4 regions of the Exiguobacterium sp. R-17 genome follow, and region 4 is predicted to be linked to each of the others. Evidence: predicted binding sites of a transcription regulator. Region 4 holds the regulator's gene; each other region holds the start of a gene.
The links. The regulator Rex, encoded in region 4, represses fermentation and respiration genes when NADH is low (regulators of the CRP and FNR family bind a similar motif). The targets are predictions, from matches to a motif close to TTGTGAAATATTTCACAA.
Positions count from the first base shown of each region.

Region 1: a site for Rex is predicted at 3,527-3,544, ahead of ACN9MT_RS04570 (L-lactate dehydrogenase). Genes of this name have one in related genera too.
Region 2: a site for Rex is predicted at 5,192-5,209, ahead of cydD (thiol reductant ABC exporter subunit CydD). Genes of this name have one in related genera too.
Region 3: a site for Rex is predicted at 4,815-4,832, ahead of adhE (bifunctional acetaldehyde-CoA/alcohol dehydrogenase). Genes of this name have one in related genera too.

Region 1 covers NZ_CP184372.1:884,342-892,285, forward strand. The annotation lists gene ACN9MT_RS04550 (1,4-alpha-glucan branching protein domain-containing protein) at 1-1,837, shown strand, start outside; gene rpmG (50S ribosomal protein L33) at 1,942-2,091, shown strand; gene ACN9MT_RS04560 (5-formyltetrahydrofolate cyclo-ligase) at 2,149-2,694, shown strand; gene ACN9MT_RS04565 (DUF92 domain-containing protein) at 2,688-3,467, shown strand; gene ACN9MT_RS04570 (L-lactate dehydrogenase) at 3,631-4,587, shown strand; gene ACN9MT_RS04575 (GNAT family N-acetyltransferase) at 4,846-5,355, shown strand; gene ACN9MT_RS04580 (M42 family metallopeptidase) at 5,516-6,553, shown strand; gene ACN9MT_RS04585 (YqgQ family protein) at 6,537-6,740, shown strand; gene ACN9MT_RS04590 (ROK family glucokinase) at 6,824-7,774, shown strand.
Region 2 covers NZ_CP184372.1:176,392-184,335, forward strand. The annotation lists gene ACN9MT_RS01075 (YcjF family protein) at 1-930, shown strand, start outside; gene ACN9MT_RS01080 (peroxiredoxin-like family protein) at 971-1,630, shown strand; gene ACN9MT_RS01085 (glycosyltransferase family 4 protein) at 1,691-2,809, opposite strand; gene ypfJ (KPN_02809 family neutral zinc metallopeptidase) at 3,003-3,845, shown strand; gene ACN9MT_RS01095 (hypothetical protein) at 3,929-4,096, shown strand; gene ACN9MT_RS01100 (nuclear transport factor 2 family protein) at 4,160-4,528, opposite strand; gene ACN9MT_RS01105 (Rrf2 family transcriptional regulator) at 4,551-5,036, opposite strand; gene cydD (thiol reductant ABC exporter subunit CydD) at 5,245-6,975, shown strand; gene cydC (thiol reductant ABC exporter subunit CydC) at 6,972-7,944, shown strand, end outside.
Region 3 covers NZ_CP184372.1:1,200,696-1,208,639, reverse strand. The annotation lists gene ACN9MT_RS06240 (bifunctional 2',3'-cyclic-nucleotide 2'-phosphodiesterase/3'-nucleotidase) at 1-86, opposite strand, end outside; gene ACN9MT_RS06235 (hypothetical protein) at 543-1,943, opposite strand; gene adhE (bifunctional acetaldehyde-CoA/alcohol dehydrogenase) at 2,135-4,729, opposite strand; gene ACN9MT_RS06225 (beta-class carbonic anhydrase) at 5,066-5,617, shown strand; gene ACN9MT_RS06220 (Na+/H+ antiporter family protein) at 5,917-7,236, shown strand; gene ACN9MT_RS06215 (DedA family protein) at 7,361-7,944, shown strand, end outside.
Region 4 covers NZ_CP184372.1:2,749,967-2,757,910, reverse strand. The annotation lists gene ACN9MT_RS14420 (flavodoxin) at 1-132, opposite strand, end outside; gene ACN9MT_RS14415 (winged helix-turn-helix transcriptional regulator) at 239-559, opposite strand; gene ACN9MT_RS14410 (DoxX family protein) at 743-1,141, shown strand; gene ACN9MT_RS14405 (flavin reductase family protein) at 1,161-1,754, shown strand; gene ACN9MT_RS14400 (hypothetical protein) at 1,900-2,322, opposite strand; gene ACN9MT_RS14395 (ATP-binding cassette domain-containing protein) at 2,322-4,223, opposite strand; gene ACN9MT_RS14390 (redox-sensing transcriptional repressor Rex) at 4,391-5,050, shown strand; gene ACN9MT_RS14385 (twin-arginine translocase TatA/TatE family subunit) at 5,050-5,247, shown strand; gene tatC (twin-arginine translocase subunit TatC) at 5,255-6,034, shown strand; tRNA gene ACN9MT_RS14375 (tRNA-Ala) at 6,139-6,214, shown strand; gene ACN9MT_RS14370 (S8 family serine peptidase) at 6,437-7,944, shown strand, end outside.

The DNA of each region.
Region 1 (7,944 bases), 1.1 Mb from region 4:
CCTTCACTGGGAAAAAGATTTGAACCGGGCATTCCGTCATTACAAAGATCAGGGGTATCTTGATTTGATCACCTGTACGGCGACACACGGGTTCAGTCCACATATGTTGTCCGAACAAGCGGCACGCTCTGAAATTCAGACAGGATTGAACTGTTTCGAACGCCATTATGGATTCCGTCCATCTGGTCTTTGGATGCCGGAATGTGCCTATACGCCAGGACTTGATCGGATTTTATATGAGGAAGGCATTCGCTATACGTTCGTCGATGAACATTCGATTTTAAACGCCGATCCAGCACCAAAACACGGAATCGGAGCACCCGTCTATTCTCCACACGGCGTAGCACTCTTCCCGCGTGATCAAATCATTTCCGGAAAAATCTGGAGTTCTGTCATCGGGTATCCGGGACATCCTGATTATCGTGAGTTTTATCGGGATCTCGCGTATGATCGGGAATGGGATCAAATTGCTGAGTTCATGCATCCGGAAGGCTTACGTTATGATACAGGGTTGAAATTGCATCGTGTAACAGGTGAGACGGATCAAAAAGACTATTACGTACGTGACTGGGCATGGCAACGAACAAGTGAGCATGCAGCAGATTTTGCTCAAGCACTTGGTGAACATTTAGATTCATATCAAGGGCAAGACTTCCCACCATTTCTCGTCACAGCACCATTTGATGCTGAATTGTTTGGTCACTGGTGGTTTGAAGGACCTGATTTCCTTGGTAAAGCGATGGAACGTCTAGAGGATCAGGCGATTGAGTCGATTTCACCAGCTATGTTCCTCGAACGTCACTTCCAAGACATCGATACGGCACATGTCGCGATGGGAACGTGGGGACGAAAAGGCTATGCGGAAGTCTGGATCAACGAGCGCAACGACTGGATGATTCGCCATCTCCACCAGCTCGAAAAGAGACTAGCAGGAATCGTTGCGCGAAATCGTCATCAAGATGCATTGACTGTCAAGGCGAAACGCCAGCTCATTCGAGAATATCTACTTGCTGTCTCAAGCGACTGGCCGTTCATTTTAGACGGACAGACGACAGCACAGTACGCTGCGAACCGGTTCCGTGAGCATATCTTACGTTTTGAAGAAACCGAACGTCGTCTCGATGCACAAGAATTAACGATGGACTGGTTGGAAGGACGTTATCAACAATATCCGTTCTTGCAAGATGAAGACATTGAACCAGATGTTTTCTTAACGGCTCATGACTATTATGTTGCGGTCAAACGCGATGCTGCTTTGAACAAGGATGGTATTCTAATGTTCACTCGGGATTACGAACAATCCCACCGTCCAGTTCGTGATGTAGCTAGACGACTAGCGGCAGCGGGAGAGAACGTCTACGTCGTAACGGAACATCCTGAAGCGTATCGATTCGAGGAGGGTGTGCATGTATACGGGGTACAAGTGACAGGTCTACCGCTTGTTCAGACATACAATCAACTGGCTGCGTTAAATCTAGCCTTCTTGCGTCAGGCGCAAGCCTTGGCGAAGATCGTTGACTTCCAAGTCGTTCATAACTTCAATATGGAAACAGCGTCAGCTGCCCAGGCAATCGCCAAGATGAAAGAGTTGCCACTCGTCAGTAATGTTTATGATGTCGAGAGTGAGCGTTCTCCGGATCGTTCAGGTGGTCTGGTCGTTGCGTTAAAACGACTTGAAGGAGACGCATTGCGTCAATCGGCTGTCGTTTATCTAGAACGGGAAGAATCACGCAACGGGGTGGAACAAGAGTATCACGTTGAAAAGAAACCCCTTCGTTTTGAAGAGAACCTTGAAAAACCATATCAACACGTGACGAATCCGAAAAAGAACGGATGAACAGTTGCAATTCCTTTCCTTTCTTGGTACGATACTTGAGTATGCTTAACCTTATGTAAAGCAAAATCACTTGATACATCGAGAGCTAGATAGGAGGGAATCCCATGCGCGTTAAAATCACATTAGCTTGCACTGAAACTGGTGACCGTACTTATATCACTAAAAAGAACAAGCGTAACAACCCAGAGCGTCTTGAGTTGAAGAAATACAACCCACGTCTCCGTAAACACACACTTCACCGTGAAGTGAAATAATTGAGATGGAAGCCGTCACTTCGTGTGATGGCTTTTTTTGTGGAAAGGAAGACAGTTATGAACAAACAAGAAGTACGCCGTCTGATCAAAGAAAGATTAGATGTGATGGAGAACCGTGCTGAAAAGGAACGGTTAATACACGAACATGTTTTGTTATTGCCTGAATGGCAACAAGCGACTTGTGTCGCAATCACGTTAGCATTTCGAAATGAATGTGATACAAGCATATTGATTAAACAAGCGTGGCAAGAGGACAAGACGGTCTTGATACCGAAAGTAGTCGGAGAAGAGATGGTCTTTTATGAATACAGACCAGAAGATCGATTGCAGCATAATCAGATGGGGATCGCAGAACCAATGGATTCAGCTCGTCGCACTACACTTGATCAAGCGGGATTTTGTCTCGTTCCGGGACGCGCCTATCGACGAGATGGCTATCGCTTAGGGTGGGGAGGCGGTTATTATGATCGTGCACTCGTGACATACACAGGTTGTAAAGTATCCATCGCCTTTTCAGAACAGCTCTTTCCAGATTTTGAAGTGGAAGACTTCGATATCCCAGTTGATCTCATCGTCACGGACCAAGAGGTTATCCGATGTTAAGTGTTACGATTTTATTTTGTCTCATTCTCGCCTGGACTGGACGATATTTTCGCTTGTTGACGACAAGCGGGGCTGTCTTAACAATGCTCGTCGGTAGTGGTGTCTCATTCGGATTCGGCTTGAAAGGTTTAGTGGTGCTCTTACTCTTCTTTGGCAGCTCGAGTCTTTTATCGAAAATTGGGCGTTCTAGAAAAAAATCCGTGGACGCGATCGTCGAAAAAGAGGGTGCACGTGACGGATGGCAAGTACTTGCGAATGGAGGAGTAGCGTTCGTCGCTGCTATAGCCTACGCCATGACGATGAATTTTGCGTATCTCTTGTTATTCCTATTCGTCATCGCGGCATCGAATGCCGATACATGGGCTTCGGAAATCGGTCCACTCTCAAGACGTGATCCATGGTCTCTGAAAACATTACGACGGGTACCAGCAGGAACGAGCGGAGCGATGTCGTTAATCGGAACGTTAGGAACAATTGCTGGAGCTGCGTTCATCGCTTTAGCAGCGCAGTGGATCTTCTCTCTTTCTTTGACAGAGGCCTTACTTGTGACAGGTATCGGTGTCCTTGGAAGTCTGCTCGATACACTATTTGGAGCAATGTGGCAACGCGTGTATCAATGTTCAGTTTGCGGGGAACGTACGGAAAAACGAGAGCATCATGGACAACCGACAGCTTACGTATCGGGTATTTGGTTTCTTGGAAATGATGCGGTAAACGTCATGACGAGTGGTCTAGCGAGTGGAATCGGGTTTATCATCGTCCGATTCTGGTAAGTGAAAAGTATGACAGGGTAATTCCTTATGTTAGGATATCGATGACACAAAATAGACAAATGTGATTAGTTTCACATATTACAAAGAATGTGAAAGATGTTACAATTTATTTGTGAGATAGTTAACAAACTCTTAGAACGAATGAAAGGGTGGACATAACGAGATGGAATTACATGCGAAAGTAACACGGGTGGCGTTAATCGGAGCAGGTGCGGTCGGTTCAAGCTTTGCTTATCAGATGTCAACAGCCGGACTTTGTGAGGAACTTGTCATCATTGACGTCAATAAAGCAAAAGCAGAAGGTGAAGCGATGGACTTGAACCACGGAACCCCGTTTAGTTCTTCACCGATGCGGATCTGGGCTGGAGATTATATGGACTGCCGAGAGGCTGAGGTCGTCGTCATCACGGCGGGAGCTCCTCAAAAACCAGGAGAGACGAGACTCGATCTCGTCGCAAAGAATGCATTGATCATGAAAGAAATGATTCGTCAGATTATGGATTCTGGTTTTGATGGTCTCATCGTCGTGGCTTCCAATCCGGTTGATATCATGGCACATCTGGCTTGGAAATATTCCGGTCTTCCAAAATCACGCGTATTTGGATCAGGAACGGTGCTCGATACAGCACGTCTGCGTCAAATGCTTGGAGAATACTTTCACATCGATTCTCGCAATGCCCATGCCTACATTCTTGGAGAACATGGAGATACGGAATTCGCTGCCTGGAGTAATAGCCGTATTTATGGAAAAACAATTGATGAACTACTTGCTGAGGACGATCGTTATTCTCAAGCAGACCTTGATCAAATCTATATCAACGTTCGGGATGCTGCCTACCATATTATCGAACGTAAAGGAGCAACTTATTATGCGATTGGACTTGGACTTGTTCGAATCGTGCGTGCCATCCTTGGGAACGAGAACTGTTTGTTGACGGTCGGAGCGCATGTAGATGGGCAGTACGGGATTTCCGGCATTCACATCGGAGTACCGGCAATCATCAATCGTCAAGGTGTGCGGGAAATCATTGAAGTCGCGTTGACAGAAGAAGAAATGAAGAAGTTTCATCATTCTGCTGATGTATTGCGTCAGACGCTCGAACCTGTCTTGCAAGGTTAACGGCGCGAAGCATAACGAAAACCTCATAAATAGAGAGTTTAAAAACTCAAATGGTGATCCTGTATCTTAGTGTCCACCTTTGAGTTTTTGTTATGAAAAAAAAGAAGAGGTAAACATCACTACCGTATTTAAATGAAATTAAAAGAGAAAAAAATCTAGGTTTTATTTTACTAGAAAAGGGTTAAGTAAGAGATAGAAGCGTTTTTACGCCATTTGATTGTACGTCATGAAACCCAAAAAAGGAGAGAATCGACAGTCATGTATACTTTTCGAAAATTAACTAAAGAGGATGCAGAACAATACTGGAATCTACGCCTTGAGGGATTAAAGAATCATCCAGATGCGTTCGGTCATTCGTTTGACGATGAACAGCAAACCCCGCTCCGCGAAGTACGAGAAGGTCTAGAAGGAGAACCCGACTCCGATGAGATTTGGCTCGGTATGTTCGACGGCGATGTATTGTTTGGGTTTGGTCAGGTCAAGCCATATGAACTGTCACGTGAATCGCACAAAGCGATGATTTCCGGAGTATATGTTTCGCCTGCATATCGTGGAGGGACCGGTCGTGCTCTAATGGAAGCCTTGATCGACGAGGCGAAGAAGTTACCAGACGTTGAGCAAGTCATTCTTGCCGTATTATCAGGAAATGAAGCAGCGCAAAGTCTTTACGAATCGCTCGGCTTTGAAGTATATGCCGAAGATCCAGACTCTGTAAAATTAGAAGATGGCACATACCGCGATGATATTTGGATGAAAAAATACGTCTAAGTTCATTATATGGTGTGGACAAAAAGCTGTAGCAAAAAAGTGCTACAGCTTTTTCGCGTAATGCATGTAGGATATCAGTACCGACAGAGAATGAATATTTGTTATCATGAAAACAAAGCGGATAGCACGTTGTAGTCCGATTGAAAGGGAGCGAATGAACATGAAAGAAGTCATACGTACGATTGAAGAGCTGGTCTCGATTCCAAGTCCGACAGGTTCGACGAAAGAAGCGATTACATACGTAGAAAAGCGATTGATGGCAGAAGGCATCACGTATCGAAAACTCGAGAAAGGAGCCATCTTAGCGACTTTGCCTGGTGCTTCAACTCGCACGCGGTTACTGACGGCACACGTCGATACATTAGGGGCAATGGTAAAAGAGATTTTACCAACGGGACGACTCAGTTTATCACAATTAGGGGGCTATGCTTGGACAGCGATCGAAGGAGAAAACTGCCTCGTGCATAAGATGGACGGTCAAACAATTTCCGGTACGATTGTTTTCCATCATTCGAGTGTCCATACGTCACGCGAGACGAACAAAACGGAACGGTCCGCTGATAATATCGAAGTCCGACTTGATATTCGTTCGACGACAGCAGAAGAGACGCGCGTCGCGGGGATTGAAGTAGGAGACGTCGTGACGTTTGATCCGCGTTTCCTCTATACGGAAACTGGGTTTGTGAAATCGCGCCATCTCGATGATAAAGCATCGGTTGCTTTGTTGCTCGAATTGATTAAAGAATGGAAAACCATCGACCTGCCACACACGGTCCAGATCCTGATTTCAAATTACGAAGAGGTTGGGTTCGGTGGAAATGCTGGATTCACGGAAGAAGTCGCAGAATATATCGCGGTCGACATGGGTGCGTTAGGAGATGGTCAGCACTCTGACGAATTCACGGTCTCGATCTGTGCAAAAGATGGTTCCGGTCCGTATGACCTAGCGTTACGTCATCAGCTAACACGTCTAGCACAACGCAATAGTATCCCATATAAAGTTGATATCTATCCGTTCTATAGCTCGGACGCTTCGGCAGCAGTGCGTGCGGGACATGATGTTCGACACGGACTATTTGGTCCGGGGATTGAATCGAGCCATTCTTACGAGCGAACACATGAGACGTCATTACAAGCGACCTATGATTTGCTACATGCGTATGTAAAGGAGCCGATGGTCGATGAAGACACTGTATGATGTACAACAGTTACTTAAGACGTACGGAACATTCATCTATCTAGGAGACCGAGCATCCGATATTGCGATGATGATGCTTGAACTCGATGAATTGCAAGAAGCAGGCGTTTTAGAGCAACGTCAGTACGATTCAGCAAAACTCATCTTACGACATGAATTAAAACGTTCACAATCCGATAATGTTTAAGGTTGCGCAACCCTTTGCGCAATGCGAGTGTGTCCGTTAAAATGAACAAGTAGACATTATATGAGCATAGGGGAGACAGAGCAATGAAATGGTTACTCGGCATTGATATCGGTGGAACGACAGTGAAGATGGCAATTTTGGATTTGCAGGGCATCATCGTAGAAAAATGGGAAATTGAGACGGTGATCCTGAATGATGGTGCACAAATTCCGGGAGATATTGCAAAATCATTTTTTGAGAAGTGTCAAGAAAGCAACAAACGACCAGAGGATTTTGTCGGAGCAGGTATTGGTGCGCCAGGATTCATCGACTTTAATACGGGTGTCGTTGAAAAGGCAGTCAACATCGGGTGGCATAATTTTGAACTCGTTGGTGAATTCGAACGGTTGACAGGTTTACCGGCAGTACTTGAAAATGATGCGAACGCAGCAGCGATCGGTGAGATGTGGAAAGGTGCCGGTAGTGGCGCAACAGAATTACTCGCGGTCACACTTGGTACGGGTGTCGGTGGTGGTCTGATCACGAACGGACAAATCGTTCACGGTACGGTCGGAATGGCAGGAGAAATCGGTCATATCACCATGTTGCCTGAAGGTGGCGTCATGTGTGGATGTGGACGTAAAGGATGCCTTGAGACGATTGCTTCAGCAACGGGTATCGCCCGTCTTGGTCTTGAGAAACGTAAAGGACAAGAATCGCTACTGAATGACATTAAAGCAGTGACGGCGAAAGATGTATTTGAAGCGTATGAGAAAGGCGATCGTATCGCAACGGATGTTGTAGAGGAAGTGACGTTCCACCTCGGACTTGCGATTTCAAATCTAGCAAATAGTATCAATCCGGAAATCATCGTCATCGGTGGTGGTGTCTCGAAAGCAGGTGAAACACTGCTTGCACCACTACGTCAGCAATTTGAACGGTTTGCGTTACCCCGTGTCTTTGGATCAACGACGTTCAAGATTGCTGAACTCGGAAACGATGCTGGAGTCATCGGGTGTGCATGGCTTGCTAAGCAAATGTTCTTGAAAAAATGATAATATTCAATTTCAATGAAAGGTTCGCTCCGGCGAATCTTTTTTTTGTTTACAAACGTATAGTAATTGTGTGATTGTTAAGTATCTTCCGGATTCCGGTTGCATTTTTGTAAAACTAAGCGTAAAATTTTCACGTGATATGGGTATATGTACATTATGATGTAAGTTGT
Region 2 (7,944 bases), 430 kb from region 4:
CTGATTGGAGATGTCAATGCGGGAAAATCCTCGACCTTGAACGCAATTCTTGGTCGCGAAGTCGCAACGGTCGGAGCACGCCCAGGTGAAACGGTCCGCATCGATCAAGTAAGGCAACATCCGGAAGATAAAGTCATCTTCGTCGATACACCGGGATTAAATGATGCCAATACACAGAACTCGGAAGCGACATGGACGTATTATCAAAGTGCCGATGTCATCCTTTATTTTTTAAATGCGGCAGGTACTGTCTTATCTGAGACAGAAACGAAGAATTTTCAGAAAATCTATCAACATAACCAAAATGTCTTGATCGTTGTCACGAAGATGGATGCGACGGATGATGTCGACACGATCGTTCGCCATATTGCAGAAAAACTACCGGGACCAAAAATCATTCCCGTATCAGCACGAGAAGGAACGAATATTGATTTGCTCCGCCGGGAGGTCCTCGATATCTTAAAAAAGTTCGACAAGGATAATGTGTTCGTTCGCCAGATGGATCCGACCGTTCGCGGGAAGATCGCCAACAATTGGATCGTGGGTGCTGGAACAGCCGCTGGTGCGATTGGTGCCGTCCCGTTTCCCGGAGCCGACATCATTCCATTAACTTCAATCCAAATCGGTTTGATGCTCAAGTTATCGAATCTGTACGAACGACAGTTATCCAAGGAGAGTGCAAAAGAATTGCTTGTCGTGACGATCGTCGGAAACTCCGGAAAAACGGCTTTTCGGCAAATAGCGAAACTGGTTCCTGGATATGGAGCCGTCATTGCAGCGGGAGTTGCTTCGACAGCGACCCTTGCGCTCGGATACGGAACGAAATATGTCTATGAGAATAAGCTCGAACTAACGCCGGAACAACTAATGGGATTCGTCAAACGATTCCGGAAGAAAACGGAGGAAACGTCAGAAGAGACAAACGAGTAATTCCCCTGTTATTCTATAAAGCAATAAAGGGAGAGAACGTATGACACGCTTACTTGAAGAAATTAAACAGTATCAATCGGAATTTCGACAAAAGGCACCTGCTGAGAAACAACGCCTGATGGCGGAAGCGACAGCAGAATTAACTGCTTCTGGAGTCGCACAAGGTCTAGATGTCGGTGACACAATCCCACACTTTACGTTACCAGATGTATCCGGCAAACCTGTGGCGATCGAGACATTACTCGAGCAAGGTCCTGTCATCTTGACGTTCTACCGGGGTGGCTGGTGTCCGTACTGCAATCTCGAGCTTCGCGCTTACGAACGGGAGATCGAACGGATTCGCGCACTTGGTGCAACCGTTGTTGCAATCAGTCCGGAGACGCCTGATTTTGCTGAACAAACAGCGGATAAGAATGGCTTGAGTTTCCCTGTCTTAAGTGACGTTGATTTACATGTATCCCGCCAATTTGATTTGGTGTTCGACTTGCCAGATTATTTGATTGAGATTTACAAAGCATCGGGACTTGATGTAGCGAAGCACAATGGAAATGAGGATTGGCAGTTACCGAAACCGGCGACGTTTATCATTGATACGAATGGTGTGATTCGTTTCGTAGAAGTGCCGTCCGATTATACGAAACGCGTTGATCCAGAACGCATCCTCCAAAACCTTGAACAGAATAAAAAGTATGAAGATTGACTTAAACGGTCTGGCTTCTCTCTACTTGTTGGGAGAAGTCAGACCGTTTGAAGTTTACCTTTATTTTGTATCAAGCAGTACTTGTCTTAACCATTCTTGAAACTTGAGATCAGTCTGTTGCCAGTCCATTGCCCGTGCAAAATGATGAGCGGAGGTACGAATGGCTTCGTACTCCTCTGAATCTCGGAAACAAGCTCGCATTTCGGCAGCGAGTGCACCAGGTGTTTTGTTTTTAGCCATGTAGCCTGTCATGCCATACTGAACGGCGTCTCGGACACCAGGAGCATCATATACGATGGACGGTGTTCCGACAGCTGCCGCTTCAATTATAGGAAAACCCACGCCTTCGCGTATAGAAGGGAAGAGGAGAGCGGTGGCACGACTCATCATGCTGCGCGTTTCTGTTTCAGTGATTGAATCGTAGTATGTGATAGCATCCTTCACTTCTTTAGGAAGGGGAAGTGTAAGGTATTGCAAAAGATGAGAGCTGTTACGAATACCAATAAGCCAGAGGCGTGTCTCAGGAAACTCACGTTGGACCATGAGGAATGCCCCAATCGTATCTTGAAGTTCTTTTTCGTTCAGACGGTTGATATATAGAAAGGTTGGAACATGTTCTTTTAACTCCCATTCCTGTTCAGACCACGGGGAAAAGGAAAGTCCTGGCGGCAACATCGTGATATGACTGTTAGTAAAACCAGCACTTTGTAGTTCATCTACAACAGAGGGGCTGACAGTCAAGGCATGACTATCTTTATACCAGCTTAACCGTCGAGTCTCTGTCCATTCGCCAAGCTTTGAAAAAGGAAAAACAAGTGTCGTCGACCAACGCTCACGAATCAATTGATAAAGAAATAAAGTTCGTTTATGACGTGGAACATACAGTGGTGTGAAGAAATGAAACCCATTCAAATGATCCAGAACTAAATCAATCGTTTTAGCATAAGACCAGTAATAATAAAGTGCATATGGGATAAGAGAAGCTGTCGTACCATAACGGAGGTAAGTGATACCATCTCGATACTCCGTCGGTGATCCGCCCTTGAATGAGACAGACAAATGGGTAACTCGGTAGGTAGTACTGACACGCCGCAACATTTCATGAATAAAAGTTTCAGCTTCTCCGGCTTGTGGATGTCGAGCATCACGCCAAGATAAAAAAAGTAGATGAGGTTTCATGTCATACCTCCTTTGCGTAGAAAAAATTGGATCCGAAAGATCGGCTCTGCTACTAATCTTCTCTACAGTAGAAGGATATTCCTAGAAAATGCATCAAATCAATAGACTTCTGTTTCATCCATGATGTCCTGAAGAGTTATGTATAAAAGCTTTTGGGTAAAGAACAATAACGAAACGGGTAGGAGGAAAGCGCATGAAATGGAAAGGAAGAGAACGGAGTTCAAACGTCGAGGACCGGCGAGGAATGGGTGGGAAAGGAATCGCCGGTATCGGCGGTGGTGTCGGGATCATCCTGCTGATCGTAATCACTTTGATGGGCGGTAATCCAACTGAACTACTCGGAGACTTAACCGGTGGGGATCAGCAAAATACGACGTATGAGGAAACAGCGCAGGAAAAAGAAGCAGCGGACTTTGTCTCCGTTGTCTTAGCCGATACGGAACGAGTCTGGACGAAAGAATTTAAAGAAGATGGTAAGACCTATAAAAAACCGACACTCGTCTTATATACGGATCAAGTTAGTTCGGCTTGCGGACAAGCAGGGAAGTCCGTCGGTCCCTTTTACTGTCCCGGTGATCAGAAATTATACATTGATTTAAGCTTTTATGATGAACTGCAGACGAAATACGGGGCACCGGGCGATTTTGCGATGGCCTATGTCATTGCGCATGAAGTCGGGCATCATGTCCAGACGTTACTCGGAAAATCGGATGAGATCATGCCACTTCGAAAGCAAATGAGTGAGGAGAAGTTCAATAAATACCTCGTTCGATTCGAGCTACAGGCAGATTATTATGCCGGCGTCTGGGCGCATCACGCGCAAGGCGAAAACTTGCTCGAAGAAGGCGATCTCGAAGAAGCGTTGACGGCAGCGAATGCTGTTGGGGACGATACGTTACAAGAGAAAGGACAAGGATATGTCGTACCGGAAAGTTTCACCCACGGCACATCGGCGCAACGGGAACGTTGGTTCCAAAAAGGCTTTGATAACGGCACGATCGAAGGTGGAGACACATTCAAAGCGAAGAATCTATAAAACAAAGCAACGACATACCTTTTGAAACATTTTCCAGTCGTTTCCGTAAAGAAGAGAGAAGGATTCAAAGGGGAGTGTCGAAGTTGAAGCACATCAGTCTATTTTTGTTGCTGTATACGGCTGTCGTTGTATTGACGTACATCGTGTCACGATTTGCGCCAAACTTGTTGGTCTACATGGTCTATATCGCGATTGCGTCGTTACTCGTCATCACGGGCTACTTGCTGAAGCGACTCGTAATCAAACGTTAGAAATCAAAAAAACTGTGTTCTGCTTAAAAGCGGGACACAGTTTTTTGCTGATATGAACTTACCTTATGAACGGAACATCGTCGGATCATCTGGAACGTTCTCCAGGTAAGTGATCCGTCCGTTTTCATTAAGACGTGCGATATCTTTTCCGTCTTGCGTGAAGACGCTACCGTCTGCCCGTTTTCCGCAAACTGCCCAGCGTGTTTCATACGTTCCTGGTGTTGTTTCTTCCCAGCCAGCGTACATGTGCTTAATATCCTGATTCGCCGTGAACACATGACGGACGAATTGTTTCCAGGCGTCGATGCCGTGCTTTGGTTGTCCGTTCAGAACGAACGTGATGTCTGTCGTAAACAAGGAAACGAGATCCTCGAACGCTTGTGCGTCCGTGCGTGACGCGTCGAATAAGTCGAAATAACGATTCAATACCATAGTAAAAACCTCTTTCTGTTCATTAAAAAAGTGTCATCATCCGATCTGTGATTAACGCATGCAACCGTTCTAAATGTTCCGGTGGACAGGAGGTATCGATTGCTTGACGGATCGAGCCGATTGATTCGCGCTTCAACGTCGATTGCCAAGCATCTTCTGCCTCTGTCATCAGATTCGAGAGCAGACCGATCTCCTGTTCCTGAATCCCCATCAAATCTTCAAAGACACCACTTGACGCGTACAACGTCTGCTTGCCCTCGATCGCTTGATAAACGTCAAAGATTTGAATTTCGTCTGCCGGACGCCGTAAACGAAAGCCGCCTTTGACACCCGGTACGGAATACAACAGATCCGCCTGAACGAGTTTTCGTAAGAGTTTTTGAAAATAGGTTGGCGAGGCACCGAGTTGTTGGCTGATGAATTCACCGGGCAATACAGCGCGATCCGGAAGGAAGGTCAAGAGCAACATCGCATAAACGGATTGCTCGACTCCTGTTTTCATTTGCATAGAAAGACTCCTTTCGTTAAACGTGGATAATGTATATCCATAATAGTTCGATGATGAAAAATTGTCGAATGATATGCTCTCACAAAACCGTCACACCTTTTCGACAGCATCTGCATGGCATCCCCGTTCCGGATTCGGTATACTAAATGTACGATATGTGAAAATATTCACTAAAAGTCGTTCACACTTTGTGAAAGGACGTTTGTATATGAATCCATTAAAAGGAATCGTCCAGATTCCACGTAGTATTCTCATTCAATTCATCATTGCGGCTTTCTTAATGGGGGTCGCGGTCGTCGGTCAATCGTACGGCATCGTGTTAACAGTCGATCGGATTTTCCTAAAAGAACAACCGTTTGAAGCCGTCATTCCGTTACTACTCATCGTTCTCGGGATGCTGTTGCTCCGAGTCGTCGTGACGTATTGGAACGGTCGTCTCGGTACGACGTTATCGGCACACATGAAGCAGGCGCTTCGGGAAGCACTCGTTGCGAAATATACGAGTCGCTCAGTCGAGATGATGCTACAAGGGCAAGCGGGACAGAAGGTCAGTGTCTTGCTCGATGCAGTAGACGAGATGGACAGCTACTATAGTCAATATTTGCCGAAAGTCGTCCAGACGACAATCGTTCCCTTGATGGTCTTGATTGCGGCATTCAGCTATGACTGGATCACCGGTCTTGTCATGATGATCACGGCACCGTTCATTCCGTTGTTTTACATCATCATCGGCATCATGACGCAAAAGCGGGCCGATGCTCAACTCGAGAAGATGACGGCATTCTCAGGAACGTTCCTCGATACGTTACAAGGACTGACGACCTTGAAGTTATTCGGTCGCGCGAAACGACAGCGTGACGTCATCGAAAAAAGCAGTCTCGATTTCCGAGATGCGACATTAACGGTCTTGAAGCTCGCCTTCTTGTCGTCATTGATGCTTGAGTTCATCTCGATGCTTAGCATGGGAATGATTGCACTTGAAGTCAGTCTGCGTTTGATTCTGTTTCAAAGTATCACCTTTATCCCAGCGTTCTTGATGCTTGTGTTGGCACCAGAATACTATCTTGCCTTAAAAGAGATGGGGGCTGCTTTCCACACGGGACGCGGTAGTGTGGCAGCAGCGAAACAAATCGCAGCCGAACTGACGGCAGATGATCGTCCTGTTGCATTCGGTCAATCGGAACTCACGACCAATCGTCCACCACAAATCGTCTTGGATGAAGTTGGCTTTACGTACCAAGAAGGACGTTTTGCTCTGCAAGATATCGGGCTTACGATTGAGCCGTATCAAAAGGTGGCGTTGATCGGTCGCAGTGGTGCCGGTAAATCGACTGTCTTGCAGTTGATTGCCGGACTCGCGGATCCACAAGAAGGACGGATTCTACTCGACGGAACCGAGCGCGGTCAGGTGGAGGAAACAAGCTGGTTTCGTCAGTTGAGCTATATCTCGCAACATCCGTATCTGTATGCCGGAACACTGGCAGAAAACATCGCGATTGGTGAGCTTCGTCAAGCGACGCCGGAAGAGATTTTCGAAGCGGCGCAGGCGGCAGGGCTCGAGGAGTTGATTGCGACGTTGCCTGAAGGGATCGACACGGTGATCGGAGAAGGTGGACGCGGTCTATCGGGTGGCGAAAAACAGCGTGTTGCGTTAGCACGAGCGTTCTTGAAACGCCCGAACGTCGTCGTCTTTGATGAACCGACGACTGGACTTGATGTCAAAACGGAGCGACTGCTCCAACAAGCGATTGAGCAACTCGGACAATCGGCAACGGTCATCACTGTCGCGCACCGTTTGCATACGATTGAACGATCGGATCAAATCGTCGTTCTCGACGGCGGACGAATCGTCGATCGTGGCACCCATGATGAATTGCTTGGTCGAGATTCGGAATATGCGCGGATGCGTAGCGTCCAGAGAGGGGAGGAAACACGATGAAGGAATTATTAGGAGTCTTTCGGTTGATGGTGCATCAAAAACGCGATATCGCCTGGTCGATCTTCTTCGGTGTCCTCGCCGGTGTGACAGCGGTCGGTTTATTCGCAGCAAGTGGTTACCTGATTTCAAAGGCAGCCTTGTTGCCACCGATCCAGACACTCGCCGTCTTGATCGCCCTGCAAAAAGTGTCGAGTCTGACGCGCGCCGTCAGTCGGTATGCGGAACGCTATTATTCGCACCGGGCGACGTTTACGATCCTTAGTGACATCCGAACATCATTTTACCGTCGTCTCGAGCCGCTTGCGCCAGGGATTTTTGGTAAGTACCGCAGTGGGGATTTACTTGCGCGGATCGTCGGGGATGTCGAGAGTCTGCAAAATACGTTCTTACGTGTCCTCTATCCACCGATCGTGTTGCTGCTCGTTTTCTTCTGTACGATCTTTTTCGTCAGTTTCTTCTCATGGACGATTGCCGGGATTCTGTTGCTTGGTTTAATTCTGACCGGTTTCTTGATTCCGGGATGGTTCGCGTACCGTGAACAACGCTTTGCCCGTTCAGTCCGTGTTCGACGTGGTGACTTGTCGACAGAAGTGACAGAGTTATTCCAAGGCTATCGTGATTTGAAGATTTACCAACAGCTCGACCAAAAGGAACAGGACTTGAATGCCGTCGCGAAACGGTATGTCGAGGAAGAGAAACGTAATGGTTTACACGCTGTCTCGAACCTGGCCTTAAATACGATGGTGACGTTGATCATCTCTTGGCTTGTCCTCGGTGTGGGTGCCTATCTCGTCGCAAGCGGACAACTCGAGGGAGTTTTCCTCGCTTTACTCGTCATGACATCGCTGACCGTCTTTGAAAATGCGGCACCGATGGCGATCTTACCCGGCTTTTTTGAAGACAGCCGGCATGCTGCGAAACGACTCGATGAAGTCGTGACTGAGCAAGAGGAGCCGACGTACGCTCCGT
Region 3 (7,944 bases), 1.5 Mb from region 4:
GCAGCAAGTGTCTTGACTTGAACGACTGGTACGAGCATCGGTGCGATCAATGTCGATGCGATGACAAGTTTCGTAGCTTTTTTCATATGGATTTCCCCCCAGGAAGTTTTAACTGCTTCATTAATTTAGCATGGTTCGATTATAGCTAATAGTCCTTTCAAATAGGTCGGACATCCGTCTTATTTAACCTACTTAATCAATTCCAAATACTGGCTTTACATTGTTGATTTTACCTTTACAAATCAGGTTCACATGGTAAAAAAAGGAGATGATACAAATGAGATGAACCACATAAAAAAACGATACATTTCAGGACATGAACCTGAAAACGTATCGTTTATAATTGATGTAGAACGTAATTGTTCATTCTCAACTCCTACAGGAAAAGAAAGCACGTTTTTCGCTTTCGTCAGGGTCAGGTGAGACCCGGTAGACGAAACATAGTTTAGGATACCGCGGCTTACCCGACTGTGGAAAACGAAAATGACAGAAACGTTCTTCGATCAGATTCATGGCATAAGATTTTCACCACTCCACGTCCCTTACACCGTTTTCTCTGGTTTCCGCCGGACGACATAACCAAGAATTCCACCAAGTAACGCAAGTCCTGTTGCGAAAAGCACCGTCCATCCTGCCGTCTGTTGAGCGAACTCGAATAAGACGTCACTCCGCCACTTCATCGCGAACTGAACATATGAAGCTTGACTGACGATGAAGCTGATGACACCGATCGCGATCGCAAAAATGAATGGGTCGATGATCGACTTGAAACTCCGGATACTACAGACGAAGTAAATCACAAATGTCACGAGTAACAACACCCAATACGCACTCTCACTTGAGATGTTTGGTGCCGTCGTTCCGGCCGATTCAGCATCAATTGCTTGGATCGTCTGTCGTGCGACACCGTAATCAACAGGATCAAGCTTCAATTGTGTCGCTGATAAATCAGGACGTTCTCCACCGATTAACGTCAGCAATTGTTCCGTCACCCGATTCGTATCAATCCCATCGACAACTTTCTGAATCGAGTCATTGAGCTGTTCCGTTGAAGTCTCCCCGTTTAGCATCGAGACCGGGATTTCCGCATTCGCTCCAAGGACGTCTGCTTGATACACGACTTGTCCACCATGAATCCAGTCATACATCCCTCCACTTCCGGCGTTCAGACTCGCAACGGTCAATGCCGTTCGTAGTGAGGAATCACCGTCATACTCCGCTTCGTCCTGCACCGTAAAGACAAGTTGGAGCGTACTCGCGAACATCAAAATCAGCAAGCTGGCACGTCCGGCAGCTGTCAGACCGGATAACTTTTGCGGGAAAAACGCCATCCAACCAAGCAGACTGACGACGAGAAGTGGTAAGATCCCGCTCATCGCATAGCCGTCTTGTAACGCAAGGAATGGGACACTGTTTCCGCGTCCGGCAAGAACGAACCAGATGATGCCGACCGTTAAAAAGAAACTGACCGATCGAATCGTCCACCCAAGCCGACTTGCCTTAATCCGTAACACTAAAAATAACAGGACGATCAATCCGATACCAAAAACAGAATAAAGCAACGTGCCGTAAGAGACATCGAACGTCAATGGCGCGAGGACTTGTTTTAAGTCAATCCCAAACAACGATAAGACGTCGCCGGCAGAACTTGCATCAAGCACCTGATTGATGATCCCTTCTCGGACTGCGCTCGGCATCGTGATCGACAGCCCACCGACGAACAAAAGCATCAACGAAACAGTGATGTCTGTTTCTTTCCATGTGATATCCGCCTGTTGCATCTGCTTCACGAGATCCTGATAGTCTGAGGATGAGGTGATTTGTGAAGTCAAAAATGCCATCACACCGTAGATGACACCGAAAAAGATGAGACCGATGAGGACGCCATACAGGACGTCCCAGACGGAAAACCGTCGTTGTTTCCTTTCTTGCCTTGACTCCATCCCATTTCCTCCTTTTTATGTCTGATGTTTGAATATTCCTGCTACAACGAAACCAAAAACATCAAATTCATTCAACAGCCATTATATCCCACCTTTTCTCTGACTGTCTCCATCGATTTCCAAAACAAAAACCGACTTCTCAGAGTGAGAAGCCGGTTGAACGATCTTTTGCCATAGTATTTTTTTCTCTATTAGATGCCTTCGTATGCTTGTTTCATGATCGTCCGTAATTCAGCGACAAGCGGCATCTTTGGATTCGCTGTCGTACATTGATCTTCGAAAGCATCGACTGCCATCTTATCGAGTTTTGCCTCAAAGTCTGCTTTTTGAATACCTTGCGCCTTGAATGACATCTTGATGTTGAGACGTTGTCCAAGATCGGCAACTGCTTGAATAAGTGATTCGACCCCTTGTTCTGTCGTTGCTGCCGGAAGACCGAGGTAACGTGCGATGTCAGCATACCGTTCATCGGCGACGAATGATTCGTATTTTGGGAATGCTGCCAGTTTCGTTGGGCGTGACGCATTATAACGAATGACGTGTGGCATCAGGATCGCGTTCGTCCGTCCGTGTGGTGTGTGGAATTCCCCACCGATTTTGTGCGCGATCGAGTGGTTGATTCCGAGGAAGGCGTTCGCGAAAGCCATCCCTGCCATCGTTGACGCATTGTGCACTTTTTCGCGTGCTTCTGCGTCAGATCCGTTCTCGTACGCTCGTGGCAAGTAGTCAAAGATCATCTTGATTGCTTTGAGTGCCAGTCCATCCGTGTAGTCGTTCGCAAGAACCGATACGTATGCTTCTGTTGCATGAGTCAAGACGTCCATTCCGGTATCAGCAGTAATCGAAGCCGGTACAGTCATGACGAATTCCGGATCAACGATCGCGACGTCGGGTGTCAAGGCATAGTCAGCAATCGGGTATTTGATGTTTTTCTCTTTATCCGTGATGACGGTGAACGGTGTTACTTCAGAACCCGTACCCGATGTCGTCGGGATCGCGACGAACTTCGCTTGACGACCAAGTGTCGGGAATTTGTAGGCACGCTTACGGATATCCAGGAATTTTTGACGCAAGTTTGAGAACGTTTCGTTCGGTTGTTCATAGAAGAGCCACATTCCTTTCGCAGCATCCATCGCTGACCCACCACCAAGAGCGATGATCAAGTCGGGTTTGAAGTCACGCATGGCTTGGGCACCTGTCTGAACAGTCGTCACCGATGGATCTGGTTCGACTTGGTCGAAGATTCGGTAACTGACGGACTGTGGCAAGTTTTGAATCACTTTATCGGCATAACCGAACTGTACCATCGTTGGATCGGTGACAATCATGACGCGTGAGACGTCTGTCATCGACCGCAAGTACTGAACGGAGTTCTTTTCGAAGTAGATTTTTTCTGGTACCTTGAACCATTGCATGTTCACGCGTCGTCTCGCCACCTTCTTGACGTTGAGTAAATGTTTCGCTGTCACGTTTTCAGAAACAGAGTTTTTCCCGTATGATCCGCAACCGAGTGTCAGTGATGGTGTCAACTCGTTATAAAGATCACCGATTCCGCCATGAGCAGATGGGCTGTTGACGAGAATCCGGCAGGCTTTCATGCGGAGTCCGAACGCTGTCATCAATCCATCGTTTGTTGTATGAATGACGGCGGTATGACCGAGACCCCCGATTTCAAGCATCTGTTCAGCAATCGAAAAAGCTTCTTCGGTTGATGCAACGCGGTACGCACCGAGTACGGGACTGAGTTTTTCATGAGACAGTGGTTCTGCTGCTCCAACGTGCTCGAGTTCCGCGACGAGCATGACCGTCGTTTCCGGAACATCGATCCCAGCTTTTTCTGCAATCCATGTCGCAGGTTTCCCGACGATGTCCGCGTTGACGGCACATGTATCGGTTTTGATGACGAGTAATTCGAGGCGTTGTTTTTCTTCCGGTGTACAGAAGTAACAACCGAGTGCTTCCATTTCTGCACGGACCGTTGCATATATTTCTTGGTCAACGATGACGGCTTGCTCAGACGCACAAATCATCCCATTATCAAACGTTTTTGAGAGAACGAGATCGCTGACTGCCCGTTTGACTTTTGCTGATTGTTCAATGTAGCAAGGAACGTTCCCTGGTCCAACACCGAGTGCCGGTTTACCTGTTGAATACGCTGATTTGACCATTCCTGCACCACCTGTTGCCAGGACCATGGCGATGTTTTCATGGTTCATCAAGACTTTCGTTGCTTCAAGTGATGGTTCTTCGACCCATTGAATGCAGTCTTTCGGCGCCCCAGCTTTGATGGCTGCATCGCGAAGTGTTTTCGCTGCTTCGACGGAACACCGTTGTGCCGACGGGTGGAACGCGAAGATGATCGGGTTACGTGTCTTAATCGCAATCAATGCTTTGAACATCGTCGTTGACGTTGGGTTGGTGACTGGTGTGACACCACAGACGACACCGACCGGTTCAGCAATATATGTGATGCCGTTTTGGACATCTTCTTCCAGAATCCCGACCGTTTTTTCATGACGTAGACTGTTGTAGATGTATTCTGTCGCAAATATATTTTTAATCATCTTATCTTCAAAGACACCGCGTCCTGTCTCTTCTGTTGCGAGACGAGCGAGTTCGACGTGCCGTTCAAGTCCGGCAAGTGCCATATCACGGACGATCGTATCAATTTTTTCTTGATCGAATGTCAATAACTCCTGTAATGCACGTTGTCCTTTTTCAACAATTTGTCCAATTGCTTGTTCGACCGGCGTTACCGTCGATTTTGTTTTTTCTTTCACAGCCATGAGTGGTTTCCTCCCTGTCGTGGAACGAATCTGAGTTTGATTTGCCAACCATTATGTCAGGAATGCCAAGCTGTTTTTCAATAGTTTGTGCTTTCCTTCACAAATTAATCATAACCCCTTTTTCCTGTTTTGTGCATGACCATCCTGTGAATTCCCTCACATCCTTGGTAACGTTTACATCTATTGCGGATTCTCCTTTTTCATCGTTTTACTCTATGTACGAAGACGTGTGCGATTTATCACACCCGCATTTTCGTGACTTGATAGCCATTTCATCATCTTGTATTCTGATTATGGGGTACATATTAAGAGCTACCACTAAAGGAGGACACTTAAATGTCAGTTGTACAGGAAATGCTAGCCTTCAACGAGCGATTCGTCGCCGAAAAACAGTATGAGCAGTTCGTCTCGGATAAGTTCCCAGACAAAAAGGTCGTCATCCTGACATGTATGGATGCCCGTCTAACAGAACTTCTTCCACACGCACTCGGTCTAAAAAACGGGGATGCGAAGATCATCAAAAATGCCGGTGCTATCCTATCGCACCCATTCGGTTCCGTCATGCGTTCGATTCTCGTCGCATTGTATGCACTTGGTGCCGAAGAAGTCGTCGTCATCGGTCACCACGACTGCGGCATGAGTACGATTGATCCTAAACATATGATCAGCGAAATGAAGGATCGAGGTATCGACCAACAGATTCTTCACACGCTTGAAGTATCAGGTGTTGATTTGAATCAATGGTTGCGTGGTTTCACGTCGGTTCAAGAGAGTGTCGCCCACTCGGTCAGCCTCGTGAAGAATCATCCGTTATTGCCACCTGGTACGAATGTCCACGGACTCGTCATCGATCCAGGGACCGGTAAACTCGACATCGTCGATTGCTGATTGCTCTCTATAGAAGAAACTCAAATAGACTCAGCTGCTATACGCCGTCTGAACTTAAAGATAACGTGCCATTTTCTCGTACCGGAGAAGGATGGCACGTTTTTTTGTGTGATCCATACGCTTTTCACCTTATACTTCCGGGTATAAAAAAATGTGACTTTTTATGCAAAGCTAAAAAGCCTATCGTGAAGTCCTTTAATACGAGGTCAGACTTTTACCCTTGACAGTGTTCCAACATGGCTGTAAGATACTTTAGTATAGTGCAGTGATAACAAAAGAAAGTGTGGTTTTACCGAATGATTAACGCCGTATTGTTTGCCGTCTTTTTACTATTCATCTTAGCGATCTTCCGCGTCCACATCGTGCTCGCGATGGTCATCAGTGCGTTCGCCGGCGGTCTCGTCGGCGGTCTCGATTTAACGAAAACAACCGAAGCATTTGCTGGTGGTCTTGGCGACGGGGCAGAAATCGCTCTTAGCTACGCGATGCTTGGTGCGTTTGCCGTTGCCCTCTCGAAAACAGGTTTACCGGATGCTCTCGCTCACGCATTGATTGCGCGTTCGCGTGGTAACGCAAGTGCCGCATCGGTCAAAAAATTAAAAGGATTCATCTTATTTGCGATTCTGTTACTCGCAATCAGTTCACAAAATGCTTTACCGATTCACATCGCTTTCATTCCGATCATCATTCCACCGCTCCTTGGTCTCTTTTCACAGTTGAAGATGGATCGACGTCGAATTGCGATCATCATGACATTTGGTCTCGTGACACCGTACATGTTCTTACCGATCGGATTCGGAGACATCTATTTAAATCAGATCTTGTTGAAAAACCTTAAAGCTAATGGTCTTGATACAACGGGAGCTTCTGTCATCGAAGCGATGGCGATTCCAGCACTCGGAATGGTCGTCGGTCTCTTGATTGGTCTTTATACGTACCGGAAAGAGCGGACGTATGAAATTCGTGATATCGCCCCAGACGACTATGAAATCCCGGTCATTACGAAAACGAAACTGATCTTAAGTGGTGTCGTCGTCATTGCGACATTGATCGTTCAACTGCAGACGGAATCAATGATTCTTGCTGCAACGACGGGACTCCTACTCTTCTTGTTGCTTCGTCTCGTTCGATTCAGTGAAGCGGATGATGTCATCACGCGTGGTATGCGGATGATGTCATTCATCGGTTTCGTCATGATCTCAGCGAACGGATTCTCGAACGTCTTGCGTAAGACGGGTGATATCGAACCACTCGTTGAGAACTCAAAAGCATTGATGGGCGATTCGCAACTCGTTGCCGCGTTCGTCATGCTCTTGATCGGTCTGCTCGTCACGATGGGCATTGGATCAAGTTTCTCAACTGTTCCAATCATCGCTGCGATCTTCGTTCCACTTTGTATCCAGTACGGATTCAGCTTAGAGGCGACAATCGCTATCATCGGTACAGCCGGTGCGCTCGGTGACGCGGGTAGCCCAGCCTCAGACTCGACGCTTGGACCTACGAGTGGTTTGAATGCCGATGGTCAGCACGATCACATGCGAGAAACTGTCATCCCGACGTTCTTGCACTACAATATTCCTTTGATCATCTTCGGTACGATTGCTGCGGTCGTATTATAAAAACAAGACGGATTCGCTATCATGGCGGATCCGCCTTTTAAATTGTCTCCGTTTTTTTCCTTTTCATTTGATCGTTGGTTCTCTAAAATAAAGGAATGTACTGATTACAAAGGAGTTGTCTAACGTGTTATCTCAAGTCGTCAACCAGATTTTGCTTTCGCTTGCCGATCTCGGATATTTCGGCATCGCCCTCGGGTTGATGATTGAAATCATACCGAGCGAGATCGTCCTCTCTTATGGTGGATTCATGATTTCTCAAGGAACGATCGGCTGGCCGCTCGCCATCGTCGCCGCCGTCATCGGTGGATTATTGTCGCAATTATTCTTATACTGGTTCGCCCGCTACGGCGGTCGCCCACTGATTTTGAAATACGGAAAGTATGTCCTGATTTCTGAACACCATCTGGATTTAGCTGAGCGTTGGTTCTTGAAGTACGGTCAAGGTGTTATCTTCGGCGCTCGTTTCATTCCCGTCGTCCGCCACGCCATCTCGATTCCAGCTGGTCTTGCCAAGATGGATCAAACGAAGTTTTCCCTCTATACGGTCCTTGCGATCATTCCGTGGTCAATCTTGTTTCTCTATCTTGGTGAAACACTCGGAACGAACTGGCGCTCGATCAAGGAAGTCGCTGCACCATATACGAATGGTGTTTTGATTGCTGCCGTCGCCTTAATCATCGTCTATTTCTTCTATAAACGCCGTCAACG
Region 4 (7,944 bases):
ATCCTCCCCGACGAATTGATCCAGTTCTGTAATCGTTACGTTGACATCGTGTTGCTCGAGCTCACGTTGAATGATTGAGACGATATCTTCCGTATTACCGGACATGCTGACGAATCCAATTGCAATCTGCATGCATGTTCCTCCTTTCGCTGTACTTCCTTACTTTAATTGATAATGATTATCAATGTCAAAAGATCATATAAAAAAACACCTTCCGAAGAAGATGCTTTTTCATACATTAGTCTTGTAGTTCGGCCCATTCCTCAATGGAACGAATGACCGGTTCGAGTTGACGCCCTTTGTCGGTCAAACTGTATTGAATCTTAATCGGACGATCGGGAATGACAGTCCGGATGACGATGCCTTCCGCTTCGAGCTCCTTCATACGTTCCGTGAGCATGCGACCTGATAATTCGGGGATGGCATCTTGAATCTCATTGAAACGACATGTCTTCGTCAACAAGTGACGTAAAATCAGACCTGTCCATTTCTTACCTAAGATTTCAAAGGCATGTTCGACTTTGGGACAAAGAGCCGTTTGGATTGCGACTTCTTCCATCAGCACTCATCCTTTCTATAGTTGTAGTATACCCGCTTCTGCTAAAAAAATCGAATCATTTTACTTAATGTAACAAAAAGAACTAAAACAAATCTATTTACTTTTAGTAAGTGATAAGATATAGTCTGTTTATCGAGTTACTTAAAGTAACTTAAAAACATTAGGTAAAAGGAGAAAAGAGAAATGATGGATACAGGACTTTTAATCATTCGTTTAATCATCGGTTTAACATTTGCTGCACACGGTACACAAAAATTATTTGGTTGGTTTGGTGGACACGGCATCGCTGGAACAGGCGGTTGGTTCGAATCAATCGGCATGAAGCCAGGGAAAGCACTCGCAATTACAGCGGGTCTTGCTGAATTAATCGGTGGATTATTGTTTTCAGGCGGTGTATTCCTCTGGATCGCTGCAATCCTCATCATCGGTTCGATGCTTGTCGCGATCGTTAAAGTACACGGTGCGAATGGTTACTGGGTGACGCAGAACGGGTACGAATACAACATGGCATTGATCGTTATCGCCCTTGGAGTGGCGATGATTGGTGCTGGAGACTATTCACTCGCTGCACTCATCGGGTGAGGAAAAAGGTGGGTCATTCATGAAGTTCGAGGCATCAACGCTTAGCGCAAAAGACAATTATAAATTACTGATCGGAAGCATCATTCCGCGTCCGATTGCCTTCGTGACGACGCTAGGGGAAGACGGGACGGTCAACGCCGCCCCCTTTTCCTTCTTTACAGTCGCATCAAGTAGTCCGCCACAACTGGTGATTGCCGTACAACGGACGGATCAGGGACAAAAGGATACGGCACGTAATATCCTAGCAAAACAAAGCTATGTCATCCATATCGTCAGTGAAGAAATCGTCGACGCTGTCAATGAGACGGCTGCGCCACTCGCTTACGGTGAAAGTGAACTCGAACGGACGGATTTAACGCTCGTCGATAGCGACGCAATCGACGTGCCCGGAATCGCGGAAGCGAAAATCCGGTTCGAGATGCGCTTAACGCAACATGTCGAGCTAGAAGGTGCCGATCTTTTGATCGGGGAAGTACTGCGCTATCACGTCGCGGATGAACTCGTAGAGTCGTTCCGGATTGACGCAGCAGGATTGAAGGCTGTCGCTCGTTTAGCAGGGAATGATTATGCGACGATCGGGAAGACGTTTACGATTGCCCGACCGACAAAATGATAGTAGTGTGAATGCTTGATTCACTGTACGATCCATGTTGACGACGAACGTTTCGATTCAAATAAAAAGGAGTGGAGAGACCGGTCTAGCTACCGGAATCTCCACTCCTTTTTTCATATCGCGCATCTAGTTCATCGATCGGACTTCAAGGTTGTGAATCGATTTCGTTCGAAGAACCTTCGAGACCGTGACGTTTACTATACTGATAACCATCGAGCAAATAAAAAATGATTGCCAGCGCCCAAACCCCGACACAACTGATCAAAAAGGCGGTCAATGGAGTGACGCTACCATAATAGGATATGATCAATGGATCACTGAGTTCGACGAATAGTTGTGTCGTCAGGAGCGTACAGCATAATCCCGAGAGTAAACTGACGAAAAGACCGCTCCATGTCTGGATGACGAGACCAATCATACAAGAAATCAGGAGAAACAAAGGAAGCGCAGCATTAAAGGCATCCGGCCGGATGAAGGTCGACACGTAGTCCGCATACATTGGTACGAAATAAAGGATGCCGGATAGCAGTCCTTGAATCAAGTTAATGAAAAAGCTTTTCGTCCGCATCAGTGTTGGTTCTCCCATCGTTCCATCAATTCGAGTAGATCGACATCGATCTGGTCCCGTTCCGCAGATAACGCTGTCGCTTTTGGAATATCATTAAAGACTTCCGGTTCGCAAAGCAACTGTTCGATTTCCGCTGAACGCTGTTCGAGCCGTTCAATATCTTGTTCGAGTTGTTCGATTTGCTGACGGCGTTTTTTTTCTTCTTTCTGTGCTTCTTTGTCGATCGTCTTCGATGCTGTGACTTTTGCCGCTTTTGCCTCTTCGGCTTCAAGGCGAGCGATTTCTTCTTGTTCGGCCTTCTTCTCTGTGTAGTACGAATAATCGCCGAGGTATTCTGTCACACCAGCTTCACTCATCTCGATGACGCGTGTCGCGATCCGATCGATGAAGTAGCGGTCATGGGAGACGAAGAGTAGCGTACCTTCATAGTCGACGAGGGCGTTCTCAAGGACCATCTTCGAATCAAGATCCAAGTGGTTCGTTGGCTCGTCAAGGATGAGGACGTTCGTCTTCCGGAGTTTCAGTTTTGCGAGCGCGAGACGTCCGCGTTCGCCACCAGACAATTCATGAACGATTTTGAAGACATCGTCGCCGCTGAACAGGAATTGTCCGAGCACAGAACGGACTTCTTGTTCGCGCATCAGTGGCCATTCGTTCCAAATCTCATCGATGACACGGTTCCGGTCATTGAGTTCCGCTTGCTCTTGATCGTAATACCCGATCGAGACGCCGGTGCCGAAACGGAAATCACCGAAGAGAGGACGTAAACGACCGACGAGGACTTTTAAGAGCGTCGACTTCCCGATTCCGTTCGGTCCGACGAGTGCCAGTGATTCGCCGCGTTGCAAGCGGAACGTGATGTCTTTTGAGACAGCTTCTTCGTAACCGATTGCCAATTGATTGACTTGAAGAACGTCATTCCCGCTCTGTTTTTCGATTGGGAAGGAGAGGACCGTACTGCGTTCATCTCCATCTGGTCGATCGAGCCGGTCGACCTTCTCGAGCCGTTTTCGAACGCTTTGAGCACGCTTTGTCGTCGTCGCCCGAGCGATGTTTCGTTGAATGAAGTCCTGCATCTTTGCGATTTCTTCTTGCTGCTGTTCGAACTGTTTCATTTCTTGATCGTACAATGCCGCTTTTTGCTCGAGGTACTTCGTATAGTTCCCCGTGAACTTACGACAGACATTACGAGAGAGCTCATAGACGACATTGACGACTTGATCGAGGAAGTACCGATCGTGCGAGACGATCAGAACGGCACCACGATAACCACCGAGGTAACTTTCAAGCCAAGCAAGCGTATCGATATCCAGGTGGTTTGTCGGCTCATCGAGAATGAGAAGCTCTGGTGCTTGCAGGAGCATCTTCGCTAAGGCGAGCCGTGTCCGTTGACCCCCGGACAATGTCTGGATCCGGCGTGAGTAATCGTCTGGATAAAAGCGCATGCCGTGCAGGACGGAGCGGATATTCGCTTCAAACTGATAACCACCTGCTTCTGAGAAGTCATGTTGTGCTTGATCGTACGTCTTCAGAAGTCGATCGTAAGCGACCGGGTCGTTCAAGATGTGCTCCATGCCCATCTCGATTTCCATCCGGCGCAGTGTCCGTTCTTGTTCTTGCAGATGTTCAAAGACGGTCAGCATCTCGTTCCAGATCGTCTCATTCGATTCGAGACCACTGTCTTGCGCGAGATAGCCGATTTTGACATCTTTACCTTTCATGATATCGCCCGAGTCATGACTGAGTTCACCAGCGATGATTTTGAGCAAGGTTGATTTACCGGCACCATTGCGACCGACGAGCGCAATCCGGTCGCGCTCTTGTACTTCCAATTTGATATTTTCTAAAATCGGCTCGACGCCGAATGATTTCGAGAGTTGGTTGACTTGTAAGAGTATCATTTCCATCCATCCTTCCACCCTTTAGTCTATCACGAACAAAAGCGCGAGGTCCTGCGGAATATATTATTTGTGACTCTATGTGAAGTGGTTTACAATCAAGGAGAGTAGAAAGCTTTTTGCAAAGATTTGGGTGCCACGATGGATGTGGCCGAAGGGGGAACTGCAGGATGAATGGACCAGACACAAAAATTCCACAAGCGACAGCAAAACGGTTGCCGCTATATTATCGTTTCATCCAAAGTTTATACAATTCAGGTAAGCTCCGCGTCTCTTCTGCTGAGTTAAGCGAGGCGGTGAAGGTTGATTCAGCAACGATTCGTCGCGACTTTTCCTACTTTGGGGCACTAGGGAAGAAGGGGTATGGATATAACGTTCAACATCTCTTAACGTTTTTCCGGAAAACCTTGAATCAAGATGAGGTGACGAATGTCGCCTTAATCGGGGTCGGTCATCTCGGAACAGCGTTTGCAAATTATAACTTTTTAAAGAATAATAGTACTCGGATAGTCGTTGCGTTTGATGCGGACGAAGAGAAGGTCGGAACAACGACGCATGACGTTCCAATCTATCATGTTTCGGACATGAAAGAACAAATCGAAGCGAATCAGGTCGATGTCGCCATCTTGACGGTTCCATCCCAGTTCGCACAGTCAGTAGCGGATGAGTTAGTCGAGTATGGTGTGACAGGCATTCTGAACTTCACGCCTGCACGGTTGAACGTGCCAGCGAGCGTTCGGGTTCATCACATCGATTTATCGATCGAGTTGCAGTCGTTAGTTTATTTCATGAAGCATTATTCGCAATCAGCTGAAGGAGTGAAATCATAATGGAAAACCTTATCCCGCTCACGTTAGGTATCGGACCTGCGAGTATCGGATTAATTGCTGTCGTCGCGTTGATCATCTTCGGACCGAAGAAGTTACCGGAATTCGGTCGTGCTGCCGGTCAAACATTGAAAGAGTTCAAAAATGCCACGAACGGCATCATGGACGACGATAAAAAGGACGAACCGAAAGAGAAGTGATTGAATCATGACGGTTGATCAAGAACAAAGCATGACGTCGCACCTAGACGAACTGCGTAAGCGGATTGTCTGGTCGCTCCTCATTGTCGTCGTCCTGTTCGCTGTCGCATTTCCGCTCGTCCGACCGCTCGTCCGTTTTCTGCAAGCAGACTTAAAAGAGCTCGGTATCGGATTAAATGCCTTCAACGTCGCCGATCCTTTAATGTTGTATTTGAATCTTGCGTTCATCATCGCGCTGATTTTAGCGTCACCGTTCTGGATGTATCAACTGTGGGCATTCGTCCGACCAGGGCTTTATGAAAAGGAACAAAAAGCAACACTGACATATATTCCAGTCATCTTCTTTCTATTTTTGGCTGGTGTAGCCTTCTCGTATTTCTGGTTGCTTCCTTTCTTGCTTGAAGTCTCAACGGATCTCGGGAAAGAATTGGGGATCGAGCAAGTCATCGGGGTCGAAAACTACTTCAGTTTCTTGATCCGGTTGACGATGCCGTTTGGTCTTCTCTTCCAATTGCCGGTCGTGACGATGTTCCTGACACGTCTTGGTCTTGTGACGCCATATTTCATGCGAAAGAATCGGAAATATGCGTATTTCGCGCTGTTCGTCGTTGCGGCATTGATCGCACCGCCGGACGTGACGTCACACTTGATGATCTCAGTGCCGTTGTTCGTTCTCTATGAAATCAGTATCTTGATTTCTGCGCGGACGTATAAAAAGGTCTTGATCCTCGAGCAACAGGCAGAGCTTGAACGACAGGCGGATTTGATGCGTGAATTGAATAAATGAATCGTGAATTCCTTCCAGCAATTTCGGGAGGAATTCTTTTTTATGAAAGCGTTATGTTTATATTGATAAAGCAGTTAGCGATGCGTATACTAAAGATAATTCATGGGGGCTTAGCTCAGCTGGGAGAGCGTTTGGCTGGCAGCCAAAAGGTCGTCGGTTCGATCCCGATAGTCTCCACCAAGTGCATACGTTCAACTCCTCGAGTGCTCGAGGAGTTTTTTTATGTTCCCAGTTAAATTCCTTCCAAATATAAAATGTCACCAAAAAGAAATAAATTAAAAAAATAGACAAATATAAATTGTTTATTTCCATTAACTTCATTAAACTAAAAATACAGAATTTTCTTTAAACTGTTTTATTAGTATTACTACTATGGTTTTACAGAAAAGGGGAAACGAACGCATGAAGAAGAAGATTGCACTTATGGCAGCCGTCTTAATGACGTCTTCCAATCTAGTCAGTGCGCAAGGTGCACTGTCCTCGCAAGACAAAGCGACGGGTCAAAAACCGCAGGCGCTCTCACTGAAGAAATCGGGGCAAGAAAAGAACTACAAACAATCGGATAAAGTCCGAGTCGTCATCGAGATGGAACAAAAACCGGCGATTCAAATCGCCCAAGCTCAAAACAAGCGGTATAGCACATTGAGTAATGCCGAAAAGGAATCGATCAAGGATCGACTCGTCAGTGTCCAAAAATCAGTCAAGTCAGCTATCGCTAAAAAGGCGATTCCTGTTACATATAAAGAAAGCTTCACAACCGTCATCAATGGATTCAGTGGTGAAGTGAAGTTCGGTGACATCGAAGATATCAAACAACTCGACGGAGTCAAAAGTGTGCATATCGCGCACGAATATGCGCGCCCAACCGTCGATAAAGGTGCCAAGCCAGACATGCTGTACAGCAAGGACATGGTCAATGCGAAGGAAACGTGGCAGGACTATGGCTTCAAAGGGGAAGGAACCGTCGTCGCGGTCATCGATACGGGGATTGATCCATCGCACAAAGACATGGTCTTGAGTCCAGAGACAAAGGTGGATTTAACCTCTTCGAAAGTCGAGAGTGCGAAAGAAACAAAAGGCTTAAAAGGAAAGTACTTCACGGAAAAAGTACCGTACGGCTATAACTATGCCGATCACGACAGCGAAATCCGTGACTTAGGTGCGGGGGCATCGATGCACGGGATGCACGTCGCAGGTACGGTCGGAGCAAACGGGGATGAAGCGAACGGCGGCATTAAAGGGGTCGCTCCAGAAACACAGCTCCTTGCGATGAAGGTCTTCGGTAACGATCCAGGGATGCCATCGACATTTAGTGATATCTACATCAAAGCAATCGATGATGCCATCGCACTTGGAGCGGACGTCATCAACATGAGCCTGGGTTCGACGGCATCGTTCGTCAACGCAGATGATCCGGAGCAACGCGCGATCGTCAACGCGATGAACAACGGTATCTTGTGTGCGATCTCTGCTGGTAACTCGGCGTTTGCAGGTCATGGTGCGGGTAATCCATATACAGCAAACCCGGATATCGGTGTCGTTGGTGCACCAGGATTGACGAGCCAGGCGCTCCAAGTCGCGTCACTCGAAAATACGAAATTGACGCTTGAAGGCATGGCGCTGACGATCGACGGTCAGGATGCCGGTTATTTGGCATACCAAAAACAAGATTCGCCGAATCCGATTGCCGTCTTCGATAAAGAGAAGAAGGATGTCGTGTATGTCGGTGACGGTCAAGCTTCGAACTATGAAGGTAAAGACGTCAAAGGAAAAGTCGTCTTCGTCGTGCGGACAGGTGATTTTAACTACAGCATGATTCAAGCAGAAGCTGAGAAGCAAGGCGCAGCAGGTGTCATCGTCCGTGGTAAAGTCGATCATGGGGATTACGTCAGCATGGCGCTCAACAATCC